One region of the Robinsoniella sp. genome, then DNA from elsewhere that is predicted to be linked to it. Evidence: riboswitches for the same ligand, from Rfam matches in the RefSeq annotation. Region 1 holds a riboswitch; the other holds the start of a gene.
The links. Region 1 has a riboswitch for thiamine pyrophosphate ahead of ACH2DQ_RS09510 (thiamine-binding protein). Riboswitches for the same ligand answer to the same signal wherever they lie in the genome.
Positions count from the first base shown of each region.

Region 2: another riboswitch for thiamine pyrophosphate. It lies ahead of thiC (phosphomethylpyrimidine synthase ThiC); the one in region 1 lies ahead of ACH2DQ_RS09510 (thiamine-binding protein).

Region 1 is NZ_JAWYAJ010000205.1:3,174-6,347, reverse strand. Features, by position in the region: gene rapZ (RNase adapter RapZ) at 1-538, shown strand, start outside; gene whiA (DNA-binding protein WhiA) at 550-1,518, shown strand; gene ACH2DQ_RS09515 (HPr family phosphocarrier protein) at 1,511-1,765, shown strand; TPP riboswitch at 1,807-1,917, shown strand; gene ACH2DQ_RS09510 (thiamine-binding protein) at 2,020-2,316, shown strand; gene ACH2DQ_RS09505 (ABC transporter permease) at 2,285-3,049, shown strand; gene ACH2DQ_RS09500 (ABC transporter substrate-binding protein) at 3,131-3,174, shown strand, end outside.
Region 2 is NZ_JAWYAJ010000266.1:6,425-9,598, reverse strand. Features, by position in the region: gene thiC (phosphomethylpyrimidine synthase ThiC) at 1-1,229, opposite strand, end outside; TPP riboswitch at 1,388-1,491, opposite strand; gene ACH2DQ_RS13175 (hypothetical protein) at 1,547-2,656, opposite strand; gene ACH2DQ_RS13170 (hypothetical protein) at 2,826-3,174, opposite strand, start outside.

The sequences.
Region 1 (3,174 bases):
ACTTGCAAAAAATGGCAGAATAGATAAAGGAATTGCCGCTGAGCGGGAACAACTGGTATTTTTAAAACAGCATGCCGATTATATCCTGGATACCAGCCAGCTGCTGACCAGGGAACTGAAGCTGGAATTGGATAAAATATTTGTGCAGAACCAGGAATTTAAAAATATTATGATTACAATCTTATCCTTTGGTTTTAAATATGGGATACCCAGTGATTCTGATCTGGTATTTGATGTACGGTTCCTGCCAAATCCCTTCTATATTGATGAATTAAAGCACAAGACCGGAAATGACAGGGAAGTGCAGGATTATGTTATGGGTTATGACATAGCACATGAATTTTTAAAAAAACTGACTGATATGGTGGGATTTCTCATTCCAAACTATATAATAGAAGGAAAAAATCAGTTGGTCATCAGCATCGGATGCACGGGAGGGAAGCACCGTTCCGTTACATTGGCAAACAGACTGTTCGAGACCCTTGGTCCCAAGGATGAATACGGACTGAAAATTGAACACAGGGATATTAATAGATAAGAAGGTGTGTTATGTCTTTTTCAAGCGATGTCAAAGAAGAATTATCAAGACAGTCCAGCAGCGCGAGACATTGCCAGATTGCTGAAATTGCCGCCATTATTAGTATGTGCGGCGGGATATCCATCTCCAGCAAAGACAAATACAGTGTCAGAATCCAGACAGAAAATATCGCAGTCGCAAGAAAGTACTTTACTTTATTGAGAAAAACCTTTAATATAGAGACGGAGGTTTCCATCAGGCAGAATATGTCTGTAAGAAAAAGCCGCGTGTATATAGTTTTGGTAAAACGACATGAAGATTCACTTATGATTTTGAAGGCCGCCAAGCTCCTGAATAAGGATATGGAGGTAGAAGAAAATCTTTCCATCGTGAATAATATGGTGATTCAGAACACATGCTGTAAAAGGGCATTTATAAGAGGCGCTTTTTTGGCGGCAGGTTCGATCAGTGATCCGCAGAAGTTTTATCATTTTGAAATTGTCTGCACGACCATACATAAGGCAGAACAGCTGCAGGCGATTATAAATAGTTTCGGACTGGATGCAAAAATTGTGGCCAGAAAGAAATATTATGTTGTCTATATTAAAGAAGGCGCACAAATTGTCGATATATTGAATATCATGGAGGCACATGTGGCACTTATGAATTTAGAGAATGTCCGGATCTTGAAGGACATGCGCAATGAGGTGAACCGGAAGGTAAATTGCGAAACCGCTAATATTCATAAAACAGTCAGCGCAGCAGTAAAACAAATTGAAGATATAAAATATATTCAGTCTACGGCAGGATTTGAAAGTTTATCCGAAGGATTGGCTGAAATGGCAGAACTACGGTTGGCCCAGCCGGATGCGACACTAAAGGAATTGGGAATGTTGTTAACACCTCAAGTTGGAAAATCAGGAGTAAATCATAGATTGAGAAAATTAAGCAATTTAGCGGATGAGCTAAGAGAGAACAAGGAGGAGAAACATTATGATTAAAAAACCTATCACAATTCAGATTCCAAGTGGATTGGAAGCACGGCCGGTAGCACTTCTGGTGCAGGTGGCAAGCCAGTACGAGAGCGATATCCATGTAGAATGTGGTGACAAGAAAGTGAATGCAAAAAGTATAATGGGTATGATGACTTTGGGCCTGGTTGCAGGTGAAAATGTTAATGTCATCGTAGAAGGCAGCGATGAGCAGGAAGCTATGAACAATATCGAGAAATATTTAAGCAGTAAATAATGAAATGAAACTGGTACAGTATAATTCTATTGTACCGGATAAACATGAAATAGGGGAGTCGGGAGAACCCGGCTGAGAGTAAACTACACCAATGTTTAGACCCATAACCTGATCTGGATCATACCAGCGTAGGGAAATATACCAATGGAGCAGTTTTTGCTAAGTACAGATAAAATTGCAGCTGATTGATAAAACCCTATCGTGAGATGGGGTTTTTATTATTTAAAATCATATAAGAAATGGAGAGAAGAAAGATGAATGCAAGTGTAGCGATTCAAACATTACCGAAAGCTAAAAATGATGAGGAATTAATCCGTATTGTAGATGAAGTAATTGCGTATATTAAAAGTACAGGTTTAAATTATTACGTAGGACCTTTTGAGACTGCAATTGAGGGTGATTACGATGAATTGATGGATATTATAAAAGAGTGCCAGCATATTGCGATCCGCGCGGGTGCACCGTCTGTTGCGGCATATATTAAAGTTTCCTATAAACCGGAAGGAGATGTACTTACGATTGAAAAGAAAGTTACAAAGCATCACCAGTAAGCTGTACTGTATCAGTGCAATTCTGGTTTTACTTATCCTGTGGCAGGCGGCATCTTCGTTTGAACTGGTGCCGTCCTTTATGCTGCCGTCACCGATGGCAGTAATCCGGGCATTTGTAAGTGATTTTAATTTATTAAGGATGCACTTGGGGACAACCCTTGTGGAAGCTTTTCTGGGACTTGGGATTGGAATCTTAACCGGATTTTTAGCTGCCTTATTGATGGACCGTTTTGAAGGTGTATATAAAGCATTTTATCCAATTATGGTAATCACCCAGACGATTCCCACAATTGCCATAGCACCCCTTCTGGTATTGTGGATGGGATATGATGTTGCACCAAAAGTGACTTTGATTGTAATCGTAACGTTTTTCCCGATTGCAGTCGGACTTCTGGAAGGTTTTCGGGCGGCAGATAAGGATACTATGAATCTAATGCGGTCAATGGGAGCAAGCCAGGGACAGATATTCCGGTATGTGAAGCTTCCCGGAGCGCTGGGAAATTTTTTCACAAGCCTGAAAATCTCTGTTTCCTACTCTGTAGTAGGGGCAGTGATAGCGGAATGGCTGGGGGGATTTCAGGGGCTTGGCGTATATATGACCAGGGTGCGGAGTGCCTATTCCTTTGACAAAATGTTTGCAGTAATTTTTCTGATATCAGCAATTAGTCTGGTTCTGATGTGGCTGGTAACAGTTCTGCGTAAAAAGATAATGCCCTGGGATCAATTAAAATAGTTATTTGAATTTCATAAGAAATAGCAGACATAGATTCAAAACAATAACTTTTTTGAAACAGTGAAGACGAGGAGAATACAAATGAAAAAGAAATTATTAGCGGTTACTTTAAGCCTGGCTGTGGC
Region 2 (3,174 bases), on a different contig from region 1:
CAGGTGTGTCGATCCGCTGGAGGCGTGCTTTCAAAATACTCTTTTGCCTTCTTACCATCTATTGCGATATCAAACATTTCATTCCAGTCCATCTTTTGCCTTGCCTGCGCCATACGGTTATCAATATCTCTGGCTCCTTTGATTCCTTTGGCAATATCTGCAGCGTGTGCTGCAATCTTACTGGCTACGATGCCTTCACGTACATCATTCACATCTGGCAGACGCAGATGCTCCGCCGGAGTGACATAGCATAAGAAATCCGCTCCGTTTGCAGCCGCTATGGCGCCTCCAATTGCTGATGTAATATGGTCATATCCCGGTGCAATATCCGTTACCAACGGTCCAAGTACATAGAAAGGGGCATTATGGCAGATTCTCTTTTCCATTTTCATATTTGCAGCAATCTCATCCATTGCCATATGTCCGGGGCCCTCCACCAACACCTGTACATCCTTATCCCATGCTCTCCTGGTCAGATTTCCGATTTCAATTAATTCTGCTATCTGACCTGCATCGGAACTGTCTGCAATGCATCCCGGGCGCAGAGCATCCCCAATGCTGATTGTCACATCGTGTTCCCTCAGAATATCCAGTACTTCATCGTAGAATTCATAAAACGGATTTTCATTACCCGTCATTTCCATCCATGCAAACAGCAGCGATCCTCCCCTGGACACAATATTCATTTTACGGCCGGCTCTGCGGAAACTCTCCACTGCCCTGCGGTTTAATCCCGCATGAATAGTAACAAAATCAACTCCTTCTACTGCATGTGCTTCTACTACTCTCAAAAAATCCTTTGCCTTAATTTCAAGCAGATCCTTCTCTAAATAACCAATTGCATCATACATGGGAACTGAGCCAATCATAGCCGGGGACATATCAATTAACTTTTCCCGGAAGTCATGTGTTTTTCCATAATTACTCAGGTCCATAATTGCTTCAGCTCCAAAATCAATTGCCATCTGCACTTTTTTCAATTCCCTGTCATAATCCTTACTATCTCCGGAAATTCCCAGATTTACATTTATCTTGGTGCGAAGTCCGCTTCCGATTCCTTCCGGTGAAAGTGAAGTATGATGTACATTTGCCGGTATTGCCACCTGCCCGGATGCTACCAGTTCCACTAATTTTTCAGCTTCAATCTTTTCTTTTTCCGCGACTGTCTCTATCTGTGGTGTTACAATTCCTTTCTTTGCTGCTTCCATCTGCGTGTAATATGCGCGCATTTGCTGTTCCTCCTTATGTGTTTTATTAACGAATAGCAAATGCCCTGAAAGATGCTTTCTGACTCGCTCTAAACATGAAAAAAGACAGGTAATTGCTTACCTGCCAGTTCACTCTATATTTTCATAAAAAAATGTTCACTAAAAAGTGAACATCCAAATATTACTCATCGAATGCTCCCTACCACAGTGTTAACTGTCAGGTTCAAAGGGTTAGATATATACATATCAATCTCAACTATAAATAGTTCCCCTGCATAGCTATTCAGTTATTGTTATTATAGACGCACAGGTATTAAATGTCAATAGTCTGTGTGTTGTTACCACTTACCCTTTTTCTTCATAAAATACAGGAAGCCGCCTGCAAGTAACAAAATTCCTGCAAATGCACTGCCTAAAATAATTGGTTTGCCCGAGGATGACAGGTCTTCTGATGGCTTTTGTGCCAGCGGAACTTCAGCATCTGTAATCTCTTCAGTTGCCATAGTGGTTTCTGGAGCATTGGCACCATCGGTGCTGCCGGTATCTTCCGGTTGGTCAGCTAACGGCACTTCTTCATCGGTAATATTCACATTGTTTTCATTCTGGTTTGGCACCGTATTTGCATTGTCTTGATTCTGGTTAGCCGCTGCATTATTATCCGCAGTGGTTCCATCTGCCTGGTTATTATCTGCCTGGGTATTGCCTGCAGAAGCATTATTGCCCGTTGGCGTGGTGTTCCCCCCCGGTACAGTGACCGTTTCGTTGACGGTTGTACCCGGTCCCTGCTCGTATGTGGTATTCGTTATGGTTTCTCCCGGTACCTGTACAACCTGAGTAGTTGGCTGCTCCGTACTGGTGTATTGAAATCTGATTTCATTTTTAGCGGAATCTGCTGTCAGGGTCATCTGTTTTACATAAGAATCATAGGCATAGCCCTGTACTGCCTTTGCCGTATATGTGATCTGGTCATGAACATTCCCCATGGTAATGACCGGCGTTGCAACGTCTTCGCCGCTGCCTGAATCCACGAACCGGATTGTGTATTCCACAGAGTCGGTTAAAGCACCGTAATCCACTACAAAATCACCATTTTCCGTGACAGTTTCCCAAGTGGGACGCCATTCTGTCTTCACATAATATTTTCCTTTATGTGCATCATCAAATACCAGATCCTGTGCATCCGGCGCTGTGGGATAGGGTGCACCCGCAGAAACTGTGATTTTAATACTTCCCGTGGCATCACTGCGGGATACCTGGTTTTCACCATATTCGGCTACATAACCGGCATATAACTGTTCACGGAACCTTGCAATATTGCCGGGACGATAGGTAACTGTATAGGTATTTTCTTCTGCTGCGTTTACCTGCAATGTCATGGCCCCCATCAACATGCATATACAAAGGCAGCTCAGCATTACCACCCTGTCTATTTTCCTTATCATACTCATAATTATCCCTCCGCCCTTTTCTGCAAAACCGGAATCTGCGATCTATACTGTTCCCGGCAGTTTCTAACGCTTTCACATAAGGTCCCAGCTATTTATTTCCTGCTTCTAAAACGATTATAACAGACTGCTGCTTTCATCATCTCTTTCGTGTAGCCCTTTTTTGATTTTTTTACTTTGCGGCAAAATAATCATGCTTATCTTTTTTCTTTTTGCCATATACAGCCGCCAGGATTACGATTAGAAGAGAAGCTCCTGCTGCCACCAGCCAGAATACAACCGGAGTATCATCGCCTGTTTTTACCTGTCTTACTACCTTGTTTACCGGTCCGGGTGTGGTAACTTTATTCGTAACTATTTTATCCGCCTGCTTTTCCGTTACTATCTCGGTCTGGGGCGGTGCATCGTCATAGCCTGCGCGAAACTCGAACTGAAATGTTCCGTCTGCCGCCTGATAGTCATTGGTATGGGATTCCCCGTCCAGGAAAACCGTCATTTTTAGGGTTGCCGTCTTGGATGGC